Regions from separate parts of the Rhizobium sp. BK049 genome, predicted to be linked through region 1. Evidence: predicted binding sites of a transcription regulator. Region 1 holds the regulator's gene; each other region holds the start of a gene.
What was found. Region 1 encodes LexA, which represses DNA repair genes until DNA is damaged. Its sites were predicted from a motif close to TGTTCNNNNTGTGTTCNG; they were not measured.
Positions count from the first base shown of each region.

Region 2: a site for LexA is predicted at 5,056-5,073, ahead of FHT70_RS12895 (UvrD-helicase domain-containing protein). Genes of this name have one in related genera too.
Region 3: a site for LexA is predicted at 3,370-3,387, ahead of FHT70_RS18960 (helicase-related protein). Genes of this name have one in related genera too.
Region 4: a site for LexA is predicted at 4,591-4,608, ahead of FHT70_RS27380 (putative DNA modification/repair radical SAM protein). Genes of this name have one in related genera too.

Region 1 covers NZ_JACHYV010000008.1:202,989-210,540, forward strand. The annotation lists gene lpxB (lipid-A-disaccharide synthase) at 1-978, shown strand, start outside; gene gltA (citrate synthase) at 1,007-2,296, opposite strand; gene FHT70_RS11480 (ComEC/Rec2 family competence protein) at 2,586-5,018, shown strand; gene lexA (transcriptional repressor LexA) at 4,999-5,715, opposite strand; gene FHT70_RS11490 (VOC family protein) at 5,914-6,810, shown strand; gene kdsA (3-deoxy-8-phosphooctulonate synthase) at 6,807-7,552, shown strand, end outside.
Region 2 covers NZ_JACHYV010000010.1:69,287-76,838, forward strand. The annotation lists gene FHT70_RS12875 (SpoVR family protein) at 1-801, opposite strand, end outside; gene FHT70_RS12880 (YeaH/YhbH family protein) at 798-2,072, opposite strand; gene FHT70_RS12885 (PrkA family serine protein kinase) at 2,085-4,028, opposite strand; gene FHT70_RS12890 (VOC family protein) at 4,429-4,905, opposite strand; gene FHT70_RS12895 (UvrD-helicase domain-containing protein) at 5,116-7,552, shown strand, end outside.
Region 3 covers NZ_JACHYV010000018.1:19,926-27,477, reverse strand. The annotation lists gene FHT70_RS18965 (RNA-binding S4 domain-containing protein) at 1-22, opposite strand, end outside; gene FHT70_RS18960 (helicase-related protein) at 25-3,207, opposite strand; gene FHT70_RS18955 (DUF3309 family protein) at 4,006-4,161, shown strand; gene FHT70_RS18950 (glycine zipper domain-containing protein) at 4,188-4,448, shown strand; gene FHT70_RS18945 (hypothetical protein) at 4,616-4,774, shown strand; gene FHT70_RS18940 (beta-ketoacyl-ACP reductase) at 4,844-5,569, opposite strand; gene FHT70_RS18935 (acetyl-CoA C-acetyltransferase) at 5,637-6,818, opposite strand; gene phaR (polyhydroxyalkanoate synthesis repressor PhaR) at 7,056-7,552, shown strand, end outside.
Region 4 covers NZ_JACHYV010000036.1:21,341-28,892, forward strand. The annotation lists gene carB (carbamoyl-phosphate synthase large subunit) at 1-1,789, shown strand, start outside; gene FHT70_RS27375 (UdgX family uracil-DNA binding protein) at 1,899-3,353, opposite strand; gene FHT70_RS27380 (putative DNA modification/repair radical SAM protein) at 3,353-4,585, opposite strand; gene greA (transcription elongation factor GreA) at 4,853-5,329, shown strand; gene FHT70_RS27390 (glycosyltransferase family 4 protein) at 5,356-6,414, shown strand; gene FHT70_RS27395 (dicarboxylate/amino acid:cation symporter) at 6,499-7,552, opposite strand, start outside.

The sequences.
Region 1 (7,552 bases):
ATCACCCAGGTGCTGAGCCGGCTGCCAAGGCTGTTTGCCCTGATCCGTCGCACCACGGCTGAGATCGTCGCTGCAAAGCCGGATATCCTTGTCATTATCGACAGTCCCGATTTCACCCATCGCGTCGCCAAGCGCGTGCGCACCGCGTTGCCCGATCTGCCTGTTGTCAATTATGTCTGTCCGAGCGTCTGGGCCTGGAAGGAATATCGCGCCACGCGCATGCTCGGCTATGTCGATCACGTGCTTGCCGTCCTGCCCTTTGAACCGGCAGCCATGCAGCGCCTCAATGGGCCGGCGACGACATATGTCGGGCATCGTCTGGTCGCCGACCCAGCGCTGCTGGAGACACGTCGCCTGCGCGTGGGAAGGCAGCCAGGCAACGGCCCGATCCTGCTCCTTCCCGGCTCGCGCTCCTCCGAGATCCAGAAGCTTCTGCCTTATTTCGAGGTGGCCACGAATGAAATCGTCGCCCGTAATGGGCCGACACGCTTCATTCTGCCAACCGTAACGCACAGGCAAGCACTCGTCCGCGAAATGACGGCGGGCTGGGCGGTAAAGCCGGAGATCGTCGTCGGCGCGCAAGCAAAATGGAAAGCCTTTGCCGAGGCCGATGCAGCCATGGCGGCGTCTGGAACCGTTATTCTCGAACTCGCACTTGCCGACGTTCCCGTCGTATCCGCCTATAAGGTCGACTGGATCATGCGCATGCTGACATCGGGCATCAAGACCTGGACCGGCGCGCTGCCGAATCTGATCGCCGATTACCCGGTCGTGCCGGAATATCTGAACGATGTCGTCCGCGGCGCAAGCCTTGCACGCTGGATGGAAAGGCTGTCGGCCGATACCTATCAGCTGAAGGCGATGAAGGAAGGCTACGAGCTCATCTGGCAGCGCATGCAGACGGAAAAGCCGCCCGGTGAACAGGCCGCGGAAATCCTTCTCGACGTTTTGGAAAAGAAAAAACCCGGCCATTCCTGACCGGGTTTCTTTTTGAGCTCTGAAGCGATCAGCGCTTCGAAACCGGGATGTAGTCGCGCTTGGGTTCGCCGACATAGAGCTGGCGTGGACGGCCGATGCGCTGTTCTGGATCCTCGATCATCTCGTTCCACTGCGCGATCCAACCGACGGTGCGGGCAAGGGCGAAGAGCACTGTGAACATGGTGGTGGGGAAGCCCAGCGCCTTCAGCGTGATGCCGGAGTAGAAGTCGATGTTTGGATAGAGCTTCTTCTCGATGAAATATTCGTCGGTGAGCGCGATGCGCTCCAGCTCCATCGCCACTTCCAGCAACGGATCGTCCTTGATACCGAGTTCGCCGAGCACTTCATGCGTCGTCTTCTGCATGATCTTGGCACGCGGATCGTAGTTCTTGTAGACGCGGTGACCGAAGCCCATCAGGCGGAACGGATCGTTTTTGTCCTTGGCGCGGGCGATATATTCCGGAATGTGGTCGACCGTGCCGATTTCCGTCAGCATATTGAGCGCTGCTTCGTTGGCGCCGCCGTGCGCGGGGCCCCATAGGCAGGCGATGCCGGCGGCGATGCAGGCGAACGGGTTGGCGCCCGATGAACCGGCGAGACGGACGGTCGAGGTCGAGGCGTTCTGTTCGTGATCGGCATGCAGGATGAAGATGCGGTCCATCGCGCGGGCAAGCACCGGATTGACCACATATTCCTCGCAGGGGACGGCAAAGCACATGCGCAGGAAGTTCGACGCATAGTCGAGGTCGTTCTTCGGGTAAACGAAGGGCTGACCGATATGGTATTTATATGCCATGGCGGCAAGCGTCGGCATCTTGGCGATCATGCGGAGGCTGGCGACCATGCGCTGGTGCGGATCGGTGATGTCTGTGGAGTCGTGATAGAAGGCCGACAGTGCGCCGACGCAGCCGCACATGACGGCCATCGGATGTGCATCGCGGCGGAAGCCGGTGAAGAAGCGGCTCATCTGCTCATGCACCATCGTGTGGTGCGTGACGCGATAGTCGAAGTCCTTCTTCTGCGCGGCCGTCGGCAGTTCGCCGTAGAGCAGGAGGTAGCAGACCTCGAGAAAGTCGCCGTGCTCGGCCAGCTGCTCGATCGGATAGCCGCGGTGCAGCAGCACACCTTCGTCACCGTCGATATAGGTGATTTTCGATTCACAGGATGCGGTCGAGGTGAAGCCCGGATCGTAAGTGAAGGAAGCGGTGTTCTTGTAGAGGGCACCGATGTCGATGACGCTCGGGCCGATCGTGCCGCTTTTAACGGCGAGGTCAACCGATTTGTCACCGATTTTTATTGTAGCGCTTTGATCCGTCATGCTGTCCTCCGAAATGTCGGTGGCGCCACAAAAGCGCCATAGGGGTTAAGCGTCCTTTCCGATAGCTATATGATCGTGACGCTAATGCCAAGTTACCGTGACGGCATTTTGTGCATTGCGGCATCACCTTTTAGGCACCGCAGCGATGAGCCGCACGCATAGCGGAAGCTGATGATTCGACTTGCCTTTTGCCACTTACGATTTTCGCTCGTATTTCAATCGATTATCCTTGCCGGATTTGCTTGAAGGTTGCATTCTTAGGGCCTGGCGGCGTGATCTTGGGCGGGGCATGCAGGAAACGACGACAGCCGAATTGCGGCCGCAAGCGGGCGTCGGCCTTGCCGATCCGCCAGATTTTCCTGCGCCTGCGGTGGTGACTCAATCGGCAAGGACGCAGTCGCAGACCCCATTGCATCGTCGGCTGCTGGCCACTGCCGGGCAATCGCTCCGTGCCGGGGCCTGCATGCTGGGCGAAGAGGCCGATCATGGCCGCCTGCTGCTGTTCTCGCCGGTCTTCCTCGGAGCCGGCTCGGCCTTCTGGTTTCTTGCTGCATCGGATTTTCCCCTCGTTGCATCGCTGCTCTGCCTGCTGGTGTCGGCGGCCGCGGTTTTCCTCACCGATCCCAGCCGACCGGCCTTGCGCGCAAGTTTCATGGCGCTGGCACTTTTCGCCGGCGGCATGCTCTCAGCTCAGTTCGAGAGCTGGCGGGCTTCGACGGTGATCCTCGATTCATCCGTGACGACGACGGTGACTGGCCGCGTCGAACGGCGGGAAGGCGACGGGCGCGGGCGCTGGCGCTACATTCTTGCCGTCGCCGGCACCGAGGCGCCGGAGCTGAAACGGCCGCCGAGACGCATCACCGCGATCGTCCGGGGTGCCGATGCGCCTTTCGAGATCGGCGACATCATCACCGGCAAGGCACGTCTGACGCCGCCGGCGGGGCCCGCACTTCCCGCGCTCAACGACTTCTCCTTCGGTGCCTATTTCGACGGCATCGGCGCCAACGGTTTCTTCTATGGTGCGCCGGAGAAACTCGACTTGGAGGCAGGCCCGCAGGCGGCCAGGTCGACGGCGGACGCCCTGCTCGAATGGCTCTACCAGCTGCGCAGCAGCATCGGCGACCGCATAAGATCGATCCTGCCCGACGACACCGGCGCCTTTGCCGCTGCCCTGGTGACGGACGAACGGCGCGCCATATCGCACGCGACGACGGAGGCGCTGCGCCAGTCCGGCCTTGCCCATATCGTCGCGATCTCGGGCCTCAACATGGCGCTGTCGGCTGGCATCTTCTTCGTCGGCTTCCGGATGCTGCTCAGCCTCTTTCCCGGCGTCGCCCAAGCCTATCCTACAAAGAAGATCGCCGCTGCCGGCGCGCTCATCGCCGTCACCGCCTATTACCTGATCTCCGGTTTCGGGGTTTCGGCCGAGCGCGCCTTTATCATGATGGCCATCATGCTGATTGCCGTCTTCTTCGACCGGCCGTCGATCAGCCTGCGCAATGTCGTTCTCTCCGCGCTCATCATCATCGCCATTTCACCTTCGGAAGTATTGGGACCGAGCTTTCAGATGTCCTTTGCCGCAACATTGGCCTTGGTATCGGGCTATCAGTTGTGGAAGGACAGGCGTGTCCGCGAAAACGCTTTTCTGAAACTGCCGATCATCAGGCCGGTCGTTGCCGTCGCCGGTTTCTTCGGCGGGATCTTCCTGACCTCGCTGATCGGCGGCTTTTCCACCGCATTGTTTTCGATCGAGCATTTTCATCGCCTGACGGCTTACGGCCTGCCGGCAAACCTTGCGACGATGCCGATTATCTCCTTCATCGTCATGCCGGCCGGATTGTTGGCGATGTTGCTCATGCCTTTCGGTCTGGACGCTCCGCTCTGGAAGATCGTCGGATTCGGCCTCGATCTGGTGATTGCGGTTGCCAAGACGGTATCCGGCTGGGGCGGTGATATCGGCATCGGCCGCTTGCCCGGCTGGTATTTCGCAGTGGCAGTGGCAGGCTTTCTGCTGCTGACGCTGCTGCGCACTCGGCTGCGCCATGTCGGCACATCGATCATCGCCATCTCTACGCTCATCGTGCTGCTTCTGCCGGTTCCCCGGCCGCCGGATCTGGTGATTTCGGAGGATGGCAGTCTGGTTGCGGTCGTCGCGGCTGAGGCAATAGCTTCCAACCGTGAAAACCCGCCGGATTTCATATTCGACCAGTGGCAGAGAGCGCTGGTGCTGCCGACACATGATCCGCCGAAGATGCTGGATGGTCCGGCCATTCCGCCGGAAGGAGAAGGCCGCCGTGTCAGGCTTTCCCGCGATCAGCAGAACGAAGCGAGTGCAGCGATGCGGGCAGCCGCCGCAGGCGGTGAAGCAAACCGTTTTTCCTGCGTCAAGAAGGCTTGGTGCACATCAAGACTTGGCAATGGCCATATCGTCACCGTTATCGACAATGCCGCCTATCTCGGCCCGGCCTGCGATACGGCCGATATCGTCGTGACCTCGGTCCGTCTGCGTTTCAACAGCTGCCGTTCAGGTGGCACGCTTTTCACCGGCGAGACGCTGCGTAGGACCGGCTCGCTCGAATTGCGTTTCGCCGATGCCGGCCTGGAGGTCACCACCGCCTTCGATGCTTTGTCGCGACCATGGATGCGCCATCGCGCCTATGATTGGCGCAATGATCGTTTTACCGATTCCAGCCCATCCGGCGTCAGTGATAGCGACGGATGAGGCCGACGAGCTTGCCCTGCACCTTGACGCGGTCGGGTCCGAAGATGCGGGTCTCATAAGCCGGGTTGGCGGCCTCGAGCGCGATCGAGGCGCCCTTGCGGCGGAAACGCTTCAGCGTTGCTTCCTCGTCATCGACGAGGGCAACGACGATATCGCCGGGACTGGCGGTACTGCCGTTGCGAATGATCACGGTGTCGCCGTCGAAGATGCCGGCGTCGATCATCGAATCACCTTTGACCTCCAGCGCATAGTGCTCACCGGAGCCGAGCATATCCGCGGGAACGACGATATCGTGGGTGTTGTTCTGGATCGCCGAGATCGGAACGCCGGCGGCGATACGTCCCATGACCGGCACGGAGACGGAGTTGCCATTGTCGGCGACCGGCTTTGGCGCAGCGGGGGCGGCGACCGGCTGGGGCTTGCCGAGGCTGCCCTCGATGACGCTCGGCGAAAAACCGCGACGCTGAAGACTGGGGTTATAGGCCTCCGGAAGCTTGATCACCTCGAGCGCTCGGGCGCGGTTCGGTAGGCGGCGAATGAAGCCGCGTTCCTCAAGCGCCGTGATCAGGCGGTGAATGCCGGATTTCGAGGCGAGATCCAGGGCATCCTTCATTTCGTCGAAAGAGGGAGGAACGCCGGATTCCTTCATGCGCTCATGGATGAAAAGGAGAAGCTCCTGTTGTTTGCGCGTGAGCATCGACGTCAGACCCCGTGATTGAAACAAATCCAGAACGGACACTATATGTTCCATATGTGTTCCGCAAGTAGCTAAATTTCCGTAAACCCTCGCGCCAACTCGTGGAGATTTTTATTTTCATTTGCCGGATTGGCGCACATGTCTTGCATTGAGGGGTGGTGCTGTCGCACATCTCTTGCCGGTTTCAGGAGGATATTCATGAACGCGCATTCCGCCAAGTCGCACCCGCTGGATCATGTCGTGCTGCCCGTGGTCAATATCGATCTGGCGCGCGAAAGGCTCGGCAAGCTCGGTTTCACCGTCGCCGCCGATGCGCGCCATCCCTTCGGAACGGAGAATGCCTGCATCTTTTTCGCCGACAAGACCTATCTGGAGCCGCTTGGCGTGGCGAGTGTCGACGAGAGCGAGGCAGCGGCCCGCCAGGGCAACGTCTTCATCGCCCGCAATCGCGCCTTCCGTTTCCGCTGCGGCGAGGAGGGACTTTCTGCGCTGGCCTTCCTCAGCGAGGATGCCGACCTCGATCATAAGCGCTTCGTCAGCAACGGCGCGAGCGCCGGTGAGATGTTGCAGTTCAGCCGGCCGATGCGGATGCCGGACGGTTCGGAGAGCGTCGGCAGCTTTAAGCTGGCCTTTGCAGCTGATTTGCGCGCCCCCGATTTCTTTCTCTTTACTTGCCAGCGCATCAATTCGTTCCCTACAGATCGCGCCGCGCTGGAGACGCACGCCAATGGCGTGATCGGCATTGCCGAGATCGCACTTTGTGCACCGGACCCGGCGGCATTCGCCGCCTTCGTCGGGCTTGCGATTGGGCAGGCGGCGGTGGAGAAAACGGGTTTCGGCATGAATATCGCGGCATCGAATGCAAAGATCAGCTTGATGACGCCGGAAGGGCTGGAGGCCTATTTCGAAACCGCTGTCTCATCAGCCGATCGCGGCCTGCGAGGGCGGGCAATCCTCTTCACCGTCATCGATCTTGCCGTGACAGAAGCGCATTTGGGTGCTAACGGGATCACATTCACACGCAAGAACAATCGCATTCTGGTGAAGCCCACGCCCGGGCAGGGTGCGCTCTTCGCCTTCGAGGAAACACGATGAGCACCGACACGAATTCCGAAGTCAGGATCGGCGAAGGCGAAGGCCAGGTCACTTTTTCCAATACTGGCCGCTTGTCGCTGATCGCCGGTCCATGCCAGATGGAGAGCCGGGATCACGCCTTCATGGTCGCCGGCACGCTGAAGGAGCTCTGCGGCAAGCTCGGCATTGGCCTCGTCTACAAGAGCTCCTTCGACAAGGCGAACCGTACCTCGCTCTCGGCTGAACGCGGCATCGGCCTGGAAAAGGGCATGGAGGTCTTTGCCGACCTCAAGAAGGAATTCGGCTTTCCCGTCATAACCGACGTTCATACGGCCGAGCAATGCGCCGAGGTGGCCAAGGTGGTCGATGTTCTGCAGATCCCGGCCTTCCTCTGCCGTCAGACCGACCTTCTGATCGCCGCCGCCAGAACCGGCCGCGCCGTCAATGTCAAGAAGGGCCAGTTCCTCGCCCCTTGGGATATGAAGAACGTTCTGAAGAAGCTCAACGCCAGCGGCAATCCGAATGTGCTCTTGTGCGAGCGCGGTGCCTCCTTCGGCTACAATACGCTGGTTTCCGACATGCGTTCGCTGCCGATCATGGCGGCGATGGGAGCTCCCGTCATTTTTGACGCCACCCATTCCGTGGCGCAGCCGGGCGGGCAGGGCGATTCCTCCGGCGGCCAGCGCGAGTTCGTGGAAACGCTGGCGCGCGCGGCAGTGGCGACGGGAATTGCCGGCGTCTTCGTCGAAACCCATCAGGATCC
Region 2 (7,552 bases), on a different contig from region 1:
GATGCGAAGGATCTCTCGCTGCCACGGCTGCAGCCGGGGCGCAGATTTCTCGAGAAAATAGAGGATATTATCCTGCGGGAGACCGAGCGCGGCGCGCCGCTTTTCCAAGCCTATGTCACCCGTCTTCTTCGCCTTCCCGACGGGAACCGTGCGCCACAGATCGTTGAACATCTGCTCCTCGTGGGCGCGACGCTCCTGTTCCCGCTTCTCCTCCTGGCGAAGGTCGATGGTGGTCTTGCCGGCATATCGATGCACCCCATGCGACATGAGCGCATGCGCCGCATCGAGCGTTCTTTCGACCGCCGTCTCGCCGTAGCGCTCTTCGCAGCGGGTAATATAGCCTTTGGCGAAATCGAGATAATCAAGAATTCCCTCGGCATCGGTCCAGAGCTTGAAGAGATAGTTGTTCTTGAAGAAGTGATTGTGGCCGAAGGCCGCATGGGCGGTGACGAGCGTCTGCATCGTCGCCGTGTTTTCCTCCATCAGATAGGAGATGCAGGGAGAGCTGTTGATGACGATCTCGTAGGCAAGATCACGCATCCCGCGGCGGTAGAAGGTCTCGTGATGCGCGAAGTGCTTTCCGAAGGACCAATGACGGTAAAAGAGCGGCATGCCGGTTGAGGAATAGGCATCCAGCATCTGCTCCGAGGTAATGACTTCGATCTGGTTCGGATAGACATCGAGGCCGAGTTCACCGAGCGCGATCTCTTCGCACGCATCGTGGATGCGCTGCAGCGTTGCAAAGTCCCAGTCGGCCCCCTCGAATAGGAGCCGCTCTCTTGGCCTCACCGTCATGGTCATGGCGTCACCTTCGACTGTGCCTCACGTTTCTGGAAGAGATCGTGGAAAACAGGGAATATTTCGCTTCGCCGGCAGACCTTGCGCATTGAAAGCGGCAGCGGTTCGGAACGGATCCCATCATAGAGCATCCACAGCGGCGATCGCGATATTGAAGAATCGCCGCCCTCCTCGCCGACTTCGATATAGGCGAAATACTGGCATAGCGGCAAAATCTCGCGCAGCAACTGCCCGGTCAGATTTCCGTCCGAATGGGCGTTGTCGCCATCCGAGGCCTGGGCACCATAAATATTCCACTCCGCCGGGTCGAAACGCGCTGCGATAATTGCCCGCATTGCGGCAAGCGCACTCGAAACCAGCGTGCCACCCGTCGCCGGGCCGTAGAAGAAGGTTTCCTCATCGACCTCCTCAGCCCTGTCGGTATGACGGATGAAGACGATTTCCACCTTCTTGTAGCGTTTCGACAGGAAAAGGTAGAGCAGCAGATAGAATCGCTTCGCGAGGTCCTTCATGTGCTCCGACATGGAGCCTGACACGTCCATCAGGCAGAACATCACCGCTTTCGCGACTGGCTTCGGCTCGTTTTCGAAGCGGCGATAGCGGACATCCAGCGGATCGATATAGGGAATGCGCCGGCTTTTTTCCGTCAGGGCTTTGAGTTTTGTCTCTAGCGCCAGACGGGTCTCCTCGTCCTCGCATTCCTCGATCTGCCGCTGCAGGGCTTCGATTTCTTCGCGGCGTGGGCGGCCAAGCGCAACGCGGCGCATCATTGCCAGCTTCGTCGTGCGGCCGACGGCAATGTTGGAAGGCGACCCTGATACGGAATAGCCGGCCCGGAACGGAGTTTCCTCCTCGGTTTCGGCTAGACGCCGCTTGGCGAGGTCTGGCAATTCGAGGTCGTCAAGGAACACATCGAGGAACTCCTCCCGCGTCAGTACGAAACGGAAGCCGTCCTCACCGTCGCCCTCGCCTGCATCTTTTGGTTTTCCGCCCTTCCCGCCCGGCGGCCGCGGAATGATGTCCCCCTCGACGAAAGCCCGGTTCCCGGGCAGGATGTGGTCGGCGATGCCGCCTTCACCCCTTCGAAAGCTTGGTTCTGCCATCCCATCTATCGGCAGGCTGATCTCCCCGCCGTCGAGCACGTCTCGAATGTTTCGATTTTGCAGCGAACGTTTCACCGCCTGCTGCACGGCTCCCTTCATGCGTCGAAGGAACCGCTGACGATTTTCCAGACTTTTACCGCGCGGATTTAGCCGCCGGTCGACAATGTGCATAATGGCTCCGCATTAACTTGCCTGTTTGACGCGCATGTACCATTCGACGAGGCGCCGAACCTGCCGTTCCGTGTAACCTCGCGCGGCCATGCGCGAGACGAATTCGCTATGCTTCTTTTCTGTTTCCGAATCCTTCTTCGATCCGAAGGAAATGACCGGCAAGAGATCTTCGACCTGCGAGAACATACGCTTCTCGATGACTTCCCGGATTTTCTCGTAGCTCGTCCATGACGGATTTTTTCCGCCATTCGCTGCCCGCGATCTCAGTGAGAACTTGACGATTTCGTTGCGGAAATCCTTCGGATTGGCGATTCCCGCCGGCTTTTCGATCTTCGTCAGCTCCTGATTGAGGAGCTCGCGGTCGAGAAGCTGACCAGTATCGGGATCCTTGAAGTCCACATCTTCGATCCAGGCATCGGCATAATCTACGTAGCGGTCGAACAGATTCTGTCCGTAGTCCGCATAAGATTCAAGATAGGCCTTCTGTATCTCGTTGCCAATGAACTCTGCGTAGCGTGGCGCAAGATCGGCCTTGATGAACTCCAGATAACGCTTCTCGACATCATCGGGAAACTGCTCGCGACGAATCGCCTGTTCCAGCACATACATCAGATGGACGGGATCAGCGCCAATGTCAGTCGTGTCGTGATTGAAGGTGGAGGCGAGCACTTTGAAGGCGAAGCGGGTCGATATTCCGTCCATGCCTTCGTCGATACCGGCAGCATCCCGGTATTCCTGGACGCTGCGGGCACGCGGATCGCTTTCCTTCAGGCTCTCGCCGTCATAGGTACGCATCTTCGAGAAGAAGGTCGAATTCTCGTGCTTGCGCAGACGCGAAAGAACGGAGAAACGCGCCAGCATTTCGAGCGTTGCCGGGGCGCATGGTGCGTCCACCAGTTCCGATCCCTCGATCAGCTTTTCGTAGATCCTCTGTTCTTCTGTCACCCGCAGGCAATAGGGCACTTTGATCACACAGATACGGTCGATGAAGGCCTCATTGTTCTTGTTGGCCTTGAAAGTCTGCCACTCCGCCTCATTCGAATGAGCAAGGACGATTCCGGAGAAAGGTATGGCGCCGATATTCTCCGAGCCGATATAGTTGCCCTCCTGCGTTGCCGTCAGCAACGGATGCAGCATCTTGATCGGCGCTTTGAACATCTCCACGAATTCGAGCACGCCTTGATTGGCGCGGTTCAGCCCGCCCGAATAGCTGTAGGCATCCGGATCGTTCTGAGAGTAGGTTTCCAATTTGCGGATATCTACCTTGCCGACCAACGAGGAGATGTCCTGGTTGTTCTCATCGCCTGGCTCGGTCTTGGCAATTGCGATCTGGCGCAATCGCGAGGGTTGTATCCTGACGACGCGGAATCGGGAGATATCGCCTCCGAAATCGTCGAGCCGCTTCAGGCACCACGGGCTCATCAATCCGTTCAGCCGCCGCTGCGGGATTCCGTATTGCTCCTGCAGGAGCGGGCCCATCGTCTCCGGATCGAAGAGATTGAGCGGGCTTTCGAACACGGGGCTGATCTCGTCACCCGCCTTCAGCACATAGATCGGATGCACTTCCATCAACTGCTTCAGCCGCTCAGCCAATGACGACTTGCCGCCCCCGACCGGACCGAGCAGATAAAGAATCTGCTTGCGCTCCTCGAGCCCCTGCGCTGCATGCCGAAAGAAGGAGACGATGCGTTCGATTGTCTCTTCCATGCCGTGAAAACCGGCAAAGGCCGGATAAACCCGGATCGTCCTGTTCATGAAGATCCTGCCGAGGCGCGCGTCCTTGGCGGTATCCACCATCTGTGGTTCGCCTATGGCAGCGAGCAGACGCTCGGTGGCGTTGGCATAGGCGATCGGATCGGTCTTGCAGAGATCAAGATATTCCGAGACCGACATGTCGCTTTCGCGACGCGCTTCATAACTGCGGGTAAACGCATCGAATACGGATTCACTCAGCATGGGACCTCCATTAAGGTTATGCCGCAGGCTCTAAGCCGTATAACCATCGAGATGGCCACGGCGTTCCTAAGAATCAATAGTTTCGTAGGTATATTCCACGCTGACCGGCCGTTTGTGACAATGCACAAAATTGTGCATGCACCGGTATTTTTTTACTCTACGAATCTGTTCTTATTGTAGTTGAGAAAAGGGGCGTCGCGATATCAGCACATTTAGCGACGTGACATGAAGGTCAAAAAGGTGTGCAATAGCGCCCGTGATTCGAGCCGTGGAAAATCGGCGATTTCCCGCCGGCAAGAGCAAGCCGGCTCTGATTGCGGGGCAGTGAGCGCGCCCCCGCAGGATGAAACCGGGCGAAGTCACCCCCGCCGGTTTATTGCGATCGTGCGCCTCCCGGCTCTCAGCCGTTGAACGCTTTCTCCAGCGCAGCCACATCGATCTTGACCATCCCGAGCATGACTTCGGTGACGCACCTTGCCCGCTCGCGGTCTTCGTCGGCGATCATCTCCGAGAGAGCGCGCGGCACGATCTGCCAGGACAGGCCCCAGCGGTCTTTCAGCCAGCCGCATGCCTCCGGCGTGCCGCCATTGGCGAGGAAGCCATCCCATATCCGGTCGATCTCCGCCTGGCTATCGAGAAGAACCGCGATCGAGAACGAGTGGTTGAAGCTATCGAGCGGGCCGGCCTTCATCGCCAGGAAAGCTTGGTCGCCGAGCGTGAATTCGATTAGCTCGACGCTGCCGGGAGGCCCACTCGGCGTTTCCGCCGGAAGTATGGTGGTGCGGCCGATCCTGGAATCCGGAATGATCGACACGTAGAATTCGACGGCTTCGCGTGCCTGCTCGGCGAACCAGAGATTTGAAATGACCTTCGGCATAGACAGCCTCCTTGTTGGCGAGTATCCCGGACTTCTGTCCGTGCTTCGAGGACGTCTGGTCGGCGCCGGTTCGACAGGCTGCGATCGGAATTTTTCGCCCGCTCACCCGCGGCAGCCTTGCCACCCGCACCCAGGCAATAGTGGTGGTTCGGGAATGAAAGCAGAACATCTTTTCTGGTCTTTCCTTCCCGAATCACTACATTACGCGCCATGAGCAATAGTTTCGACGATATTCCCTTCTTCGACGAAGAGCCCGGCGAAGTGGCGCGCAAGCCGCAGCCGTCCGTCGCTGCAGTCGGAAGACCCGCCGCTGGCGGCGGCATCGCCGCCCGCGCCATGGCGGCGCGCGACGGCGGCAAGCGGTCGGATTATCTCGCTGGACTGAACCCGGAACAGACTGAAGCCGTCGAAACGCTGGAAGGTCCTGTCCTCGTGCTCGCCGGCGCCGGCACCGGAAAGACACGCGTGCTGACGACCCGCATCGCCCACATCCTCAATACCGGCCGCGCCTTCCCGTCGCAGATCCTCGCCGTCACCTTTACCAACAAGGCCGCGCGCGAGATGAAGGAGCGCATCGCCCTGCTCGTCGGCGGCGCCGTCGAAGGCATGCCCTGGCTCGGCACCTTCCATTCAATCGGCGTCAAGCTTCTGCGCCGCCATGCCGAGTTGGTTGGCCTCAGTTCCGATTTCACCATCCTCGACACCGATGACGTCGTCCGCCTGATCAAGCAGTTGATCCAGGCCGAAGGTCTCGACGACAAGCGCTGGCCGGCAAAGCAGTTCGCCGGCATGATCGACACCTGGAAGAACAAGGGCCTCGGACCGGCCGACATTCCCGAAGGCGATGCCCGCGCCTTCGCCAATGGCCGCGGCCGCGATCTCTATTTCGCCTATCAGGCGCGCTTGTCGACGCTGAACGCCTGCGATTTCGGCGACCTGCTAATGCATCCGATCGCGATCTTCCGCAAGAATCCGGATCTCCTAAAGGAATATCACGGCCGCTTCCGCTATATCCTCGTCGACGAATATCAGGATACCAACACCGCCCAATATATGTGGCTGAGGCTGCTGGCCCAGCGCAGCAAGGGCGAGCCGCAGAATGTCTGCTGCGTCGGTGACGACGACCAGTCGATCTATGGCTGGCGCGGTGCGGAGGTCGACAATATTCTTCGCTTCGAGAAGGATTTCCCGGGCGCCAAAGTGATCAAGCTCGAGCGCAACTACCGATCGACCGAACATATCCTCGGTGCCGCCGCCCATCTGATCGCCCATAATGAAGGGCGCCTGGGCAAGACGCTGTTCACCGATCGCACCGATCCCGATGACGTCAAGGTGCAGGTTCACGCCTCCTGGGACTCCGAGGAGGAAGCCCGCGCCATTGGCGAGGAGATCGAGCAACTCCAGCGCAGCAAGCATCTGCTGAACGACATGGCAATCCTCGTGCGCGCCTCCTTCCAGATGCGCGAATTCGAAGATCGCTTCGTCACCCTTGGCCTCAACTACCGCGTCATTGGCGGCCCGCGCTTCTATGAGCGCCTCGAAATCCGCGATGCCATGGCCTATTTCAGGCTCGTCGCACAACCCGCTGACGACCTCGCCTTCGAGCGCATCATCAACACGCCGAAGCGTGGCCTCGGCGATACGACGGTGCGTGCGCTGCATGATTATGCCCGCGCCCGCGACATCCCGATGCTGGCGGCAGCGGCCGACATCATCGAAACGGACGAGCTGAAGCCAAAGGCGCGCAAAGCCCTCTTCGATGTGATTCAATCCTTCCGCCGATGGCAGGTGCTGCTTGAAAACACACCGCATACCGAACTTGCCGAGCAGATCCTCGAAGAGTCCGGCTATACCGACATGTGGAAGAACGACAAGAGCGCCGAAGCCCCGGGTCGACTGGAAAACCTGAAGGAACTGATCCGCTCGATGGAAAGCTTCGAGTCGATGCGCGGCTTCCTCGAGCACGTATCGCTCGTCATGGACGCCGAGACCAACGAGAACCTCGACGCCGTCTCGATCATGACGCTGCACTCGGCCAAAGGCCTGGAATTCGACACCGTCTTCCTGCCCGGCTGGGAGGAAGGCCTTTTTCCGCACCAGCGCTCGCTCGATGAAAGCGGCCGCGCCGGCCTGGAGGAGGAACGCCGTCTCGCCTATGTCGGCATTACCCGCGCCAAACGCCGCTGCCACATCTGGTTCGTCTCCAACCGCCGCATCCACGGTCTCTGGCAATCGACCCTGCCCTCGCGTTTCCTCGACGAACTGCCGGAGACCCATGTCGAGGTCGCCGAGATGGAACAGAGCTACGGCGCTTACGGCCGCGGCGGTTACGGCCAGTCCCGCTTCGACAAGGCCGAACCTTTCGCCAACTCCTATTCGACCCCCGGCTGGAAACGCGCGCAGGCCAACAGGACCGACGCCACGCGCGACAATTGGGGCACCCGCTCCGGCCACGCTGTCGAACGCATCGGTTACGGCGAAAGCGGCCCGAAGGGGCGCATGATCGACGGCGAGCTGGTGGCGAAGTCCACGTCCTCGGAGCCGTCGCGCTTCACCCTCGGCGACCGCGTGTTTCACCTGAAATTCGGCAACGGCAACATCACCGGCATCGAAGGCAACAAGCTGACGATCGATTTCGATCGCGCCG
Region 3 (7,552 bases), on a different contig from region 1:
CCGGCTGTGTCTCCCCGCCCATGACTACTTCTTCATCTGTTCCTTGAGGGCTGCGAGCTTGGCGAAGGGCGAATCCGGATCGATCGGCTTCTCCTTGCGCGGCGGCTTGGCCTCGAAGCGCAGCGGCTGGGCGCCGCGATTGTTGTTCCGGTCGTTACGGTCATTGCGATCGTTACGCTCGCCGCGGTCCTTCCGATCGCCACGGTCCTGACGATCACCGCGCGGCTGGTCCTTGCGCTCGCCCCTTGCCTGCTGCGGCCTGCCGCCGTCGCGGCCGCCACCATCCTTGCCGCGGCCGTGACGGTTGTCGCGCCCGTCGCCGCTGCGATTGCCCTCGCCGCCTTCACCGCCGTTCGGACGACGATTGCGCTCGCCGCGCTCCTGGTTCTGGCCGCCCCTGCGTTCGCCGTAGCCGCCGCGTGCCTGGCGGTGATTGTCATTGCGACCGCCGAGACGCCACAAAAGAACCGGCTTTGGTTCCGCCGGCTCGCCAGCTTCCCCGGAAGCGGCAGTCTCTGTCGACGCGGCTGTCTCGGTCACTTCGGCCGCAGCGTCGTTGTCGGTCGCTTCTGGCGCGGGGGTCTCGGCTGCCGTCGACGCCGCCTCGGCTGCTGATGGCTCGGAAGCAGCCTCTTCCGTCGCCGCGTCGGCATCGTCGTGATCGGCTTTTTCTACCGCTTCTTCCCCGGACATTTCCGCGGAGGCGGCAGGGGCTGAAGCTGCGTCCTGCGCCGCAAGATGGGCCGACGCCTCTTCCGCCTTCACGGCATCGGCGCGATAGCCGAGGCCCTTGAGGATCTCTTCCATGTCCTCGAGCGTCGCCCCGAGAATCGACAGCATCGCCGTCGTCGTCGTGAAACGGCGACCGTCATAGGCGCCTTCCGGACGATTGTTCTGACCGGGCTTCCATTGCAGCAGCGGACGGATGATATCGGCAAGCCGCTCCAGAATGTCGATGCGCACGGCGCGCTTGCCGAGGAAACGGAAGCCGGCGAGCTTGTAGAACATCCGCTCGAAGCTCGGATCGGTGACAACGGAGGTGCGGCCAGCGGCAAGCACGGGAATGAGATCACCGTAGCCCTGCTTGTCGAGACCGTCGTTCTTCAACGCCCAGAGCAGCGTGATCAGTTCGGCCGGTGCCGGCTTCAGAAGGGCCGGAACGAAGATATGATAGGCCCCGAAACGCACGCCGTAGCGGCGCATCGAGGCGCGAGCCTCCTGGTCCAGCGACTTCACTTCTTCGGTGACGTCGCGGCGGAAGAGCACGCCGAGATTTTCGACCAGCTGGAAGGCAAGACCCTTGGCAAGGCCCTGCAGGTCTTCGGCGCGCGACAGATCGTCCAGAGGCTTCAATACCGTGCTGATGTGATGATTGACGAAACGTTCGATGCGGGCGGCGACGTGATCACGGGCATTGCCCGTCAACTGCTCGTCGGCGAGCAGGATCACGCGCGGCCGCATGACGTGATCGCTGCCGGAAAGCCGCGCCACCGGGTCGCCGAGCCAACGGATCAATCCATCCGAACCGATCGCCAGATCGCTGTTACCCGCGGCATGCAGCCGGGCTGCACGAGCCTCGAACTCGAGCGCCAGCGCCTTCTGCGACGCAGCCTGAACCGCCTTGGCATCCGGTCCATCCGTTCCCGCCACCGGGGTGAAACGGAATCCGCTCAACTGCCCTACATGATGTCCTTCAACGAAGACATCGCCATTCACACTGATTTCAGCTTCCAGCATCGCATTCTCTCTCAGGCGCTTCATGAGCACAGATGTCCTGCGATCAACAAAGCGTTTCGTCAACCTTTCATGTAACGCATCGGACAATCGATCTTCGATTTCCCGCGTCTTTTCCTGCCAATGTGTCGGATCGGCAAGCCAGCCGGGCCGATTCGAAACGTAGGTCCAGGTCCTTATCTGCGCGATTCGCGCCGAAAGCGTGTCAATTTCCCCATCAGTTCGATCCGAGCGATGAACCTGCTCCGCAAGAAACTGCTCGTTCACCGTGCCATAGCGCACGAGATCGGAAAAGAGGGTCGAAATAAGATCGGCATGTTGGGCCGGAGTGATACGCCGGTAATCGGGCAGCGCGCAAGCCTCCCAGAGTTTTTCGACGCGGGCCGGCCTGTCGGCGAGGTCCATTACCTCGGGGTAGCGCGAAAGCTGCTCGAGCGCCTGCTGGTCGACCGCCGGCAGCGCCCGCGTCAGCCCGGGCACGCGCGGCCCGGCCTCCAGGCTGGCGCGCAGCGACTGAATCGAGGAGAAGTCCATCTCCGTCGTGCGCCACTGCAGAACCTTGACGTTGTCGAATTCATGTCCCTCGATGCGCTGCACCAGTTCCTCGTCGAAAGGCGAGACCTGTCCCGTGACGCCAAAGGTGCCGTCCCGCACGTGCCGCCCGGCGCGGCCGGCGATCTGGCCGAGCTCGGCCGGATTGAGGTTGCGGAACTGATAGCCGTCGAATTTCCGGTCCTGGGCGAAGGCGACGTGATCGACGTCGAGGTTGAGGCCCATGCCGATCGCATCGGTCGCCACCAGATATTCGACGTCGCCCGCCTGATAGAGTGCGACCTGCGCATTGCGGGTGCGGGGGCTCAGCGCCCCCAGCACGACTGCCGCGCCGCCGCGCTGCCGGCGGATCAGTTCGGCGATGGCATAGACCTCGTCGGCGGAAAAGGCGACGATGGCGGAGCGCTGCGGCAGCCGGGTGATCTTCTTCTGCCCGGCGTAAAGGAGATGCGAAAGCCGCGGCCGCTCGACGATGGTGATACCTGGCAGGATATGCTGCAGGATCGGCCGCATCGTCCCTGCACCCAGCAACAGCGTTTCATCGCGGCCGCGAAGATGCAGGATGCGGTCGGTAAAGATATGGCCACGCTCGAGATCGCCTGCGAGCTGTACCTCGTCGATCGCGACAAAGGCGGCTTTGGTCTCCCGCGGCATCGCCTCGACAGTGCAGACGGAAAAACGCGCATTGGGCGGCGAAATCTTTTCTTCGCCGGTGACCAGCGCCACGTTCTGCAAGCCGACCTTCTCCACCACCCGCGTATAGACCTCGCGGGCCAGGAGCCTGAGCGGCAGGCCGATCACGCCGGTCCCGTGTGCGACCATGCGCTCGATGGCATAATGGGTCTTGCCGGTATTGGTTGGTCCAAGCACCGCGGTCACACCGCGCCCGCTCAGAATCATCGGCTGCGAAGTCAGAGTCATGGTCCATGCAAGTGAGGCAGGCGCGCCCCGGGAAAAATTTTGCCATCTCGATGGAGGCACAGAACACATGGACAGCTACCGCCGCAAACGCAAGGGCAGATTTCAAAATGCGTCGGGGATTGCGACCTCTGCGAGTCGTCTCGACGGTGCGTATTTCCAATTCGGAACAGCGTGAGAACGAATCAGAGACGAATCGCTGACTCCTATTGATTCAGCTTTTGTTCACGGCTAAGTATTGATTTTGAATCACTTTTTCCTACTAAATGCTGAATCGCGGATCTCTCTCCTGTTGGTATTTTGTGACCGTGCCGGAGGTCTGGCATACGCTTTCTGCCAAGTGAAAAATGCGTCGAAATTAACGTCTCGATCAAATCCGGAACAAATCAGCGACGAATCGCCGACTGCTCGGCTGTCCCCTTTCGTTCACGGCCATATCTGGTGGCGTCGCCATGTTCTGCCGCTAGATGCGGGGCAGGCGGCGAGGTCTCGTCACGTCGGTGTTAATCTTCCGGCGAGCAAATTCACACAGCGTTAAGCCGGACCCGCGTGCCCCAGTGGGGTCGATCAAAAACGGAACGAATCACCGACGAATCGGAGACATCGAGACCTTCCTGCTTTGTTCACCGCAACATATTGTATTTAAATGCCTTTTTAACCATACGGACGGTTTGCGAGGGGTGACGGATCACAAACCATGAATCGCCTTGCGTGCTAATTCACGCGCCCAACCGGGAACAAAAATCGCCAATGCGTGTTTCTTGTCCATCCAGATTGCGGATGAAATGAAGGAAAAACACCATGCTTGGCACGATACTTCTCGTTATCCTCATTCTGCTCTTGATCGGAGCTCTGCCAAACTGGGGTTATAGCCGTGGCTGGGGCTATGGACCTTCCGGCGGTTTGGGGCTAGTTCTCGTCATTATCATTATCCTTGTACTAATGGGCCGCATCTAAAGCCCGACAACTTGGGGAGTTACGACATGATGAAGAAGATTGTTCTTATCGGCGCGCTGGTGGGCGCTCTCGCATCCTGCACGGCGACCGAACAGGGCACGGCGATCGGCGCCGGCACCGGTGCGGTCATCGGTGGCGCGGTCACCAACAGCTGGGGTGGTGCCGCTGTCGGCGCGGTTGCCGGCGGTCTGACCGGCGCCCTGATCGGCCAGTCGGTCGAACGCCGCGGCTACTGCATCTATCGCGACCGCTACGGCCGCCGCTACGAGGCTCGTTGCCGCTACTGACCGACAAGTCATATCGGACTCCCAACGGGCGCTTCGGCGCCCGTTTTCTTTGCCGGCGCGTTCGTCAATGTGACGTTGACGAACGGTCGTGAAAGTCAAATCTACCGGCGCCCACTAGCTTGGCGCATATTTCCTTCGTGAGCGCAGGCACTGAAAGGAATATTTGCATGGACCAGATTGTCCTGAATTCCACCGTCGCTATTCTCGTTGCCGCGGCTTTCCTGACATCCGCGGTCTCAGCTCTTCGCAGCGGAGATCGCTCGCGGCAGCGAGTGCCTGTCAAGATTCGGGTGCAGCGAGACCGGAACACCGGCAAGCGCTTCTGAGCTCCCGAACAAAAACCAAAGGCGCGTCCTGCAACGCGCCTTTGCAAATCAACAAACGTTCGTCCTGTCTTAAACGAAGAATTGCCCACCATTGGCCGTCAGCGTCGAACCGGTGATGAAACCAGCATCGTCGGAGACGAGGAAGGTGACGCAGCGGGCAATTTCCTCGGGCTCGCCGAGCCGGCCGACCGGGATCTGCGGAATGATGCGTTCATTCAGCACTTTCTCCGGCACGGCAAGCACCATTTCCGTTCCGATATAACCGGGGCAGATGGCATTGACGGTGATGTTTTTCGCCGCCCCTTCCTGAGCAAGCGCCTTGGTAAAGCCGAGATCGCCCGCCTTGGCCGCCGAATAGTTCGCCTGGCCCATCTGGCCCTTCTGGCCGTTGATCGACGAGATATTGACGATGCGGCCGAAGCTGCGGTCGCGCATGCCGCTCCAGACCTGATGCGTCATGTTGAACAGGCCGGTCAGATTGGTGTTGATCACCTCGTGCCACTGCTGCGGCGTCATCTTGTGGAACATCGCGTCGCGGGTGATGCCGGCATTGTTGACGAGGATTTCGACCGGCCCGATCTCGCGTTCGACCTTGGTGATCCCTTCACCGCAGGCAGCGTAGTCCGAAACATCCCATTTGAATACCGCAACGCCGGTGACGTCGTGAAAGGCATGAGCCTTCTCGTCATTACCGGCATAAGTGGCCGCAACCCTGTAGCCGGCATTTTTCAGCGCCATGGATATCGCTGCGCCGATGCCGCGTGTACCTCCGGTGACCAGAGCCACTCTGCTCATGTTCCGCTCCCCTCTGTGTTTTCGCCTGCTCGTGGCGGCATTTAATCAATGACGGATCGTATGCTGTTTAAAGTGCTTCAAAGCACATGGCGACGCCCATACCGCCGCCGATGCAAAGCGTGGCGAGGCCCTTCTTCGCGCCGCGGCGCTTCATCTCGAACAGCAGGGTGTTGAGAATGCGCGCGCCGGAGGCGCCGATCGGATGGCCGATCGCAATCGCCCCGCCATTGACGTTGACGATCGACGGATCCCAGCCGAGATCCTTAGTGACAGCGCAAGCCTGTGCCGCGAAGGCTTCGTTGGCCTCGACGAGATCGAGATCGTTCACAGACCAGCCGGCCTTTTCGAGCGCCTTGCGCGACGCCGGGATCGGGCCGGTGCCCATGATGGACGGATCGACGCCCGCCGTTGCCCAGGAAACGATGCGGGCAAGCGGCTGAATGCCGCGCCGCGCCGCTTCCGCCTCGCTCATCAGCACGGCGGCGGCAGCGCCGTCGTTGAGGCCGGAGGCATTGGCGGCGGTAACCGTGCCTTCCTTGTCGAAGGCCGGACGAAGCTTGCCCATCGCCTCAAGCGTCGCGCCGTGGCGGATATATTCGTCGGAATCGACGGTCACGTCGCCCTTACGCGTCTGGATAACGTAGGGAATGATCTCGTCGGTGAAGCGGCCGGCCTTCTGCGCGGCCTCAGCCTTGTTCTGCGAGGCGACGGCGAACTGATCCTGGTCATCGCGCGACAGCTGCCACTGCCGTGCGATATTCTCGGCGGTAATGCCCATATGGTAACCGTGAAAAGCGTCGGTCAGGCCGTCCTTGATCATCGTATCGACCATCTTCATGTCGCCCATCTTCGTGCCGCTGCGCAAATGCGCAGCATGCGGCGCCATCGACATGGATTCCTGGCCGCCGGCAACGATGATGCTGGCATCGCCGGTGGCAATCTGCTGCATTCCGAGCGCGACGGCGCGCAGGCCCGAGCCGCAAAGCTGGTTGACGCCCCAGGCCGTTGCCTCCTTGGGAATACCGGCCTTGATCGCCGCCTGGCGGGCCGGGTTCTGGCCTTCACCCGCGGCCAAGACCTGGCCGAGGATCACCTCATCCACCTCGCCGGCATCGACACCGGCACGCGCGAGCGCGCCCTTGATGACGGCCGCGCCGAGTTCATGCGCGGGGACCGTTGCAAAAGCGCCGTTGAACGAGCCGACTGCGGTTCGACCTGCGCTGGCGATGACGACGGATGAATTGCTCATGGGGTGGCTCCTCGTTTTTCGTCTTACTTACATAAGGGGAAACTGGCAAAGCTTTGAGCACAAGTCAAACGGGAAGACCGGTCGCCGCCATTTTTCGGCGGCAGCCGTCAAGGCCGATTCGTTTGATCTGCTAAAGGTTTGCCGCAACGCACAAAGAGATTGTCACCGGCCTTCTTTTGCGTTTACAGTCTGAAGTGGAGGAACATCCAAAATCAGACGGGGGTTCAGGAGACTGATATGGCGAAGAATGAGGGTCAGATTGTCATCAAGAAATACGCCAATCGCCGCCTGTACAATACAGGCACCAGCACCTATGTGACGCTGGAAGATCTGGCGGAGATGGTGAAGAAGGGCGAAGACTTTACCGTCCAGGACGCAAAAAGCGGGGACGACATCACCCATTCAGTGCTGACGCAGATCATCTTCGAGCAGGAATCTAAAACCGGCAACACGCTGCTTCCGATCTCCTTCCTGCGCCAGCTCATCACCTATTACGGTGACCAGATGCAGATGGTCGTGCCGAGCTTCCTCGAACATTCGATGCGCGCCTTCAGCGAACAGCAGTCCCAGATGCGCGAACAGGTAAACCGCGCCTTTGGCGAGACGCCGCTCGGCAAGAACCTGCAATTGCCGATGCAGATGGTCGAGGACCAGGTTCGCCGCAATACCGAGCTGTTTCAGCAGGCAATGCAGATGTTTTCGCCATTCATGGCGCCGCCAGCGGCCAAGGAAAG
Region 4 (7,552 bases), on a different contig from region 1:
AGTCGCGGAACTCCGCAACAGCCTGAACGTGCGTCCGGTTTTCAAGCGTATCGACACCTGTGCGGCCGAATTCGCTTCGCCTACGGCCTATATGTATTCGACCTACGAGACGCCCTTCGTCGGCGCCGCCCGCTCGGAAGCGCAAGTCTCCGACCGCAAGAAGGTCGTCATCCTCGGCGGGGGCCCGAACCGCATCGGCCAGGGCATCGAGTTCGACTATTGCTGCTGCCATGCCGCCTTCGCGCTGAAGGATGCCGGCTATGAAGCGATCATGATCAACTGCAACCCCGAAACCGTCTCGACCGACTATGACACGTCGGATCGCCTCTACTTCGAGCCGCTGACGGCCGAAGACGTGATCGAGATTCTGCGTGCCGAACAGGAAAAGGGCGAAGTCGTCGGCGTCATCGTCCAGTTCGGCGGCCAGACGCCGCTGAAGCTTGCCGAGGCGCTTGAGAAGAACGGCATTCCGATTCTCGGCACCGCGCCTGACGCGATCGACCTCGCCGAAGACCGCGACCGCTTCCAGAAGCTTCTGATGAAACTCGATCTCAACCAGCCGAACAACGGCATCGCCTATTCGGTCGAGCAGGCCCGCCTCGTCGCCGCCGAGATCGGCTTCCCGCTGGTCGTTCGCCCGTCTTACGTGCTCGGCGGCCGCGCCATGCAGATCCTGCATTCGGAAGGCCAGTTGCAGACCTACCTTCTCGATACGGTTCCGGAACTGGTGCCTGAGGATATCAAGCAGCGTTATCCCAACGACAAGACCGGCCAGATCAACACGCTGCTCGGCAAGAATCCGCTGCTCTTCGACAGCTACCTCACCCACGCGATCGAAGTCGACGTCGACTGCCTCTCCGATGGCACCGACGTCTATGTCGCGGGCATCATGGAGCATATCGAGGAAGCCGGCATCCATTCCGGTGACTCGGCCTGCTCGCTGCCGCCGCGTTCGCTGCCGGTCGAACTGCTCGACGAGTTGGAGCGCCAGGCCAAGGCCATGGCCAAGGCGCTCAATGTCGGCGGCCTGATGAACGTCCAGTTCGCCATCAAGGACGGCACTGTCTACGTGCTCGAAGTCAATCCGCGCGCCTCGCGCACCGTGCCCTTTGTCGCCAAGACCATTGGTGCGCCAATCGCCAAGATCGCCGCCCGCGTCATGGCCGGCGAGACGCTCGACGCGACCTTCGCCGCCTATGGGCAGAAGCCCGATCCGCGTAAGCTCACCCACATCGCTGTCAAGGAAGCCGTCTTCCCCTTCGCCCGCTTCCCCGGCGTCGACACGCTGCTCGGCCCGGAAATGCGCTCGACCGGCGAAGTGATCGGCCTCGACAGCGATTTTGCCCTGGCCTTCGCCAAGTCGCAGCTCGGCGCCGGCGTCGAGTTGCCGCGTGATGGAACAGTCTTCGTCTCCGTGCGTGATGAGGACAAGGCGCGCGTGCTGCCGGCGATCCGCATCCTCGTCGAAGAAGGCTTCAAGGTGCTGGCAACCGGCGGCACCGCCCGCTTCCTTGGCGAAAACGGCATCACCGCCACCAAGATCAACAAGGTCCTGGAAGGCCGTCCGCACATCGAGGACGCGATCCGCAACCGCCAGGTCCAGCTCGTCATCAACACCACGGACGGCAACAAGGCGATCTCGGATTCCAAGTCACTGCGCCGCGCAACGTTGATGCAGAAGGTGCCCTATTACACGACGATGGCCGGCGCCGAAGCCGCCGCTCAGGCGATCAAGGCGCTGAGGGCGGGCAATCTCGAAGTCCGGCCGCTGCAGAGCTATTTCGCCTGACATGAGAGCAATTCCAGCAGAACTGTGCCGCAGTCTTGCTGGATTGCGTAAAAACAACGAGATAGCGCCATCGCTTAATGGGCGCTGGCGCTATCTCGCCGGAATCAATTTATCCGGCTAAGACCATAAGCCGCTGAATTTCCGTCATATCCTCGCGAAACCGCGCCAGTTCCTCTGCCTTCAGCCGCTCGTCAGGAATGCGCAGCAGATAGGATGGATGCACGGTGACGAAGAGCGTACGCCCTCCTTCGATCGCCATCGCCCTTCCCCTGACATCCTGCAGCTGTTCTTTCACGTCGGTCAGCGCCGCAAGCGCCGTCGCCCCCATTGCGACGATCAGTTTCGGCTTAATCAGCGCCAACTCCCGATCGAGCCACCAGCGGCAATGCTTCACCTCGCTCATATTGGGCTTCTGGTGGATGCGCCGCTTGCCACGCGGCTCATACTTGAAATGTTTGACCGCATTGGTGACGTAGAGCCTCGATCGGTCGATGTCGGCCTCTGCTATCACCTGATCGAGAAGCCTGCCGGCAGGTCCCACGAAGGGGCGGCCGGCAATATCCTCCTGGTCGCCCGGCTGCTCGCCGACAAACATCACCTGCGCATCGCGCGGCCCCTCCCCGAACACGGTCTGGGTGGCATTGGCATGCAGCGGACAGCGCGTGCAGACGGCGGCTTCCGCGCGCAGTGCTTCCAGCGTGCCCGCTGGAGCCTCAGGTTCTGCGGGGAGATTGCGTGCCGCCTGCTGCAAGCGGTCGTGGAACGGCAGCGATAGCGTCGCCTCCCGCGCCGCCATCTCCCGCACCTTGCTTTCGGCCGATGCAATCAAGCCAGGAATGAGATCCGCCTCCGGCAGGTTCTTCCAGTACTTCTTCGGCATCTCCGCCTGCATCGCCTTCACCTTCAATCGCGCCGGGTTGAAGATATTGGCGTAGTAGGTACGCCAGAGCTCGTCGGTGGCATCGCTGAGATTGGGCTTTTCACACGGCTCGTCGGCAATCGTCAGCCGCTCTCCGTCCCAGGCCGCCGATCCCTTCGGCGTTGCAATCAGCCAGTCCATGTCGTTGAAGCGCCGCTGGAAGAAGGGAGCCGTGCGTCTGACGATATGATGGTCGGGCTCGAACCAGGCGAGGAATTTCCGACGCGCTGCCGATACCGCACCAACTTCCTTGAAACGGACGAAGGCCGTCATCTTGTGAGCGTCGCGCCGAACGCTCTTCGCCATCAGCTTGGCCCGCACGACATCCTCATCGGACGTCACCTCCAACAGCTGCCGGTCCATCTGCAGCCGCCAGAGCAGACGGTACAGCAGAGAAAATCGCGCCGGATCGGAATGGCAAAGAACCATCTCAGCAAGCCCTATGAAGGCGGGCGGCACCGTCATCGGCTTGCGTGTCGTCGCGGGCGCCGGCGGCATGGCGTCCCGCTGAAAGGACAGATCGGCCTCGGCGCTCCTTTCGCGCCAATCGATCTCCTCCGGCAATATGCCGGCCGCCGCCAGGGCGCGTGCCGCGTCACGCCATTCGGCAAGATCTCCGCGTCCTGCGAGAACCACCCGGCGCATCATAGCAACGACAATTGTTCGGGCTGCGGCTCGAACATGGCCCGCAGGTCCGGGCGGTCGATCAGCCGCCTTGGCGACCAGCCTTCCGCGGCGATGAAGGGCTGGACCTTCTTGATCGAAACGCCCAGCCGGGAGAGATCATCGAGCCGCAGGCGACGAAAACGGCGCGCCGAAACGATCGCCTTCACCGTTTTGGTGCCGAGGCCCGGCACACGCAGCAGTCGCTCACGCTCAGACTTGTTGATGTCGACCGGAAACTCGCCCCGGTTGGCAAGGGCCCAGGCAAGCTTTGGATCGAGATTGAGATCAAGCATGCCGTCCGCCTGGCTTGCGGTGATTTCCTCGATGCCGAAACCGTAGAACCGATACAGCCAGTCTGCTTGATAGAGCCGGTGTTCTCGCATCAGCGGCGGTTTGATCAGCGGCAGGTTTTTCGACGCGTCGGGGATGGGGCTGAAGGCGGAGTAATAGACGCGCTTCAGGCCATAGCTGCTGTAAAGCCGGCCGCTGCTCGCAAGGATCGTCGCATCATTGGCCCCATCTGCGCCGACGATCATCTGCGTGCTCTGGCCGGCCGGGACGAAACGCTGTCGTTTCCTCGTCTTTAATGTCGGCTCACTGGCCGCCTCGATCTTGAGCCGGAGGTCCCCCATCGATCGCCTAATACTGGCAGGCTTCTTCTCCGGTGCGAAACGGGAAATCCCGCTATCGGTCGGCAGTTCGATATTGAGCGACAGCCTGTCGGCATGAAGCCCCGCCTCCTCGATCAGATGCGGCGACGCCTCAGGGATCGCTTTGAGATGGATATAGCCGCGGAAATTGTGGGTTACCCGCAGCTCACGCACGATGCGGACCAGCTCCTCCATCGTGTAATCGGAAGAGCGAATGATACCGGAGGACAGGAAGAGGCCTTCGATATAGTTGCGGCGGTAGAATTCGAGCGTCAGCCAGACGACCTCCTCCGCGGTGAAGCGTGCCCGCTCGACATTGCTAGAGGAGCGATTGACGCAATAGGCGCAGTCATAGATGCAGAAATTGGTGAGCAGGATCTTCAGAAGCGAAATGCACCGCCCATCCGGACCATAGGCATGGCAGATGCCGGACCCCCCGGTCGAACCCAGTCCGCCGCTTCTGCTCGAATCGCGTTTCACCGTGCCGCTGGAAGCACAGGAAGCATCGTATTTCGCGGCGTCTGAAAGGATGGCCAAACGTTCGGTTAGCGACTTCTTCATTAGAATGTTCACTATATGTTCTTGTCTGCAAAGTCAATCCCGACGTCCCCGCTTTATGCCCCGTTTTGGCGCACATCACCTGACGTACCAGCGGGTTGGGTTTCATTTATGCGAATTTTCTGGAAATCAGCCGTGGCGATCTGCTATAAGCATGCAACTATGATTGTGGCACGGTTCCGAAGCTCCCCTTCGGGACCTGTTTTCTTTTGTGTGTGCCTGACTGTGCTGACGCAAGACGGGCGGCCGCAAGGAGTGAAGGACAGAAAAATGGTTGATAAGGTACCGATGACACAGGGTGGTTTCGTCAAGCTGCAGGAAGAACTGCGCTGGCGTCAGCAGGAAGAGCGTCCCCGAATCATCGAGGCGATCGCCGAAGCCCGTGCTCATGGCGACCTTTCCGAAAATGCCGAATACCACGCCGCGAAGGAAGCCCAGAGCCACAACGAGGGCCGCATCACCGAGCTGGAAGACCTGACGGCGCGCGCCGAGGTTATCGATCTCACCAAGATGTCGGGCGACAAGATCAAGTTCGGCGCCAAGGTGAAGCTCGTCGACGAGGACACCGAGGAAGAAAAGACCTACCAGATCGTCGGCGACCAGGAAGCCGACGTCAAGGCCGGCCGCATCTCCATCTCCTCCCCGATCGCGCGTGCGCTGATCGGCAAGGAAGTCGGCGATTCCATCGAGGTCAACGCACCGGGTGGCTCCAAGGCCTACGAAATCCTCCAGGTTTCCTGGGGCTGATCGCCCGCCAGACATGAGATTCATCCTTGCCGGACATTCGTGACGTCGAGATCATCGCGCCCAATTTCAAGCGCCGGCTCTCCGGCGTCACCTCGACCATCGTCCAGCTCATCCCGTGCCAGATCCGGCTTGGCATGCGCATAGCAACGCTGGGGCCGGGCCTGCCGGAGGGCCTGCCAAAACTGAGTTGGGCGCAGCTTTTTGGGCTGTGGCGCCCGCCGGCCCGGCGCCGTCACCGCGTCTGGCACGCCCGCCGCAACAATGAGATGGCCGTCGGCATCCTGCTTTGCCATGTCCTGCGCATGCCGCTGAAGCTGCTCTTCACCTCGGCCGCGCAACGCCGTCACACCACCTATACGAAATGGCTGATCCGCCGCATGGATGCGGTAATCGCGACCAGCGACCGTTCCGGCTCCTTTCTCGAGGTGCCTCACACGGTCATCCAGCACGGCGTCGACCTTTCCTTGTTCCACCCGCCGGAAACGGCCGACGATGGCATTGGCGCCACCGGGCTGCGCGGACGCTATCTCGTCGGCTGCTTCGGCCGCGTGCGCCATCAGAAAGGCACCGATCTCTTCGTCCAAGCGATGATCGAACTCTTGCCGCAGCACCCCGAATGGACGGCCGTCGTCTCCGGCCGCGTGACGGCGGAGCACACCGCCTTCGGCGAAAAGCTCAAGGCCGATGTCGCCGCCGCGGGCCTCGCCGACCGTATCCTTTTCCTCGGTGAAGTGCCCGATATCAAAATCTGGTATCGCCGTTTGACGCTTTACGTAGCCCCTTCCCGCAATGAGGGCTTCGGTCTGACGCCGCTCGAAGCCATGGCCTCGCGGACCGCGGTGGTGGCATCGGACGCCGGCGCCTATGCCGAACTCATCGCCGAAGGCGAGACCGGCTCGGTGGTGGCCGCCGGCGATGGTGAGGCGCTGACCCGGGCCATCGCCCCCTATATCGCGGATCCGGCGCTGGCGATCGCGCATGGCGAGAATGCGCTGCGTCATGTCCGGGCGAATTTCGCGCTGGAGAAGGAAGCAAACGCGATCGGCGCCGTCTATGATCGCCTTCTCGGCGACAATCGTGGCTGAGCAGAACGAGATTTAGCAAAAAGCGACGGCCCATCACATGACGGGCCGCTGCAAATATCCAAGAAGGGCGAACAAAGCCGCCTTTTATTCCGCCGGCTGAAGCGTCACAGCCGGGACGCCCTCTTCCGTCTGGCCGCCGAGAGCTGCGGCGAGCTGCGCGGTATCCAGTTCCTTTTCCCAGCGTGCCACGACGATCGTCGCGACCGCATTGCCGACGAGGTTGGTCAGCGCCCGGCATTCCGACATGAAGCGGTCGATGCCGAGGATAAGCGCCATGCCGGCGACCGGCACGGAGGGCACGACGGAGAGCGTCGCGGCAAGCGTGATGAAGCCGGCGCCGGTGATTCCAGCGGCCCCCTTCGAGCTCAGCATCGCCACGAGCAGCAGCAGGATCTGATCACCCCAGGAGAGCTGGATGCCGGTTGCCTGGGCAATGAAGAGGGCGGCCAGCGTCATGTAGATATTGGTGCCGTCGAGATTGAAGGAATAACCTGTCGGGATGACGAGGCCGACGACCGAGCGCTTGCAGCCGGCCTTTTCCATCTTGTTCATCAGCCCTGGCAGTGCGGCCTCGGACGACGAGGTGCCGAGAACCAGCAGCAGCTCTTCCTTGATGTAGCGCAGCAGCGCCAGGATCGAGAAGCCGTTGTAGCGGGCGACGGCGCCGAGAACGACGAGTACGAAGAGCAGCGAGGTGATGTAGAAGGTGCCGATCAGCATGGCGAGGTTGGCGATCGAGCCGATGCCGTACTTGCCGATGGTGAAGGCCATGGCGCCGAAGGCACCGATCGGGGCGGCCTTCATCAGGATGGCAACAAGTTTGAAGACAGGAGCCGTCAGCGCATTGAGGAAGGTCACGACCTGCTCACCCTTTTCGCCGACCATGGCGAGCGCAATGCCGAACAGCACCGAGAAGAACAATACCTGCAGAATATCGCCATCGGCAAAGGCGCCGACAATCGTCGTGGGGATGATATTCGTGAGGAAGCCGACGATGCTCTGCTCATGCGCCTTCTCGGCAAAGGTGGCGACGGCCTTCGGGTCGAGCGAAGCCGGATCGATATTCATGCCGGCGCCGGGCTGAATGACATTGGCGACGACCATGCCGATGACGAGCGCCAAGGTCGAGAAGGTCAGG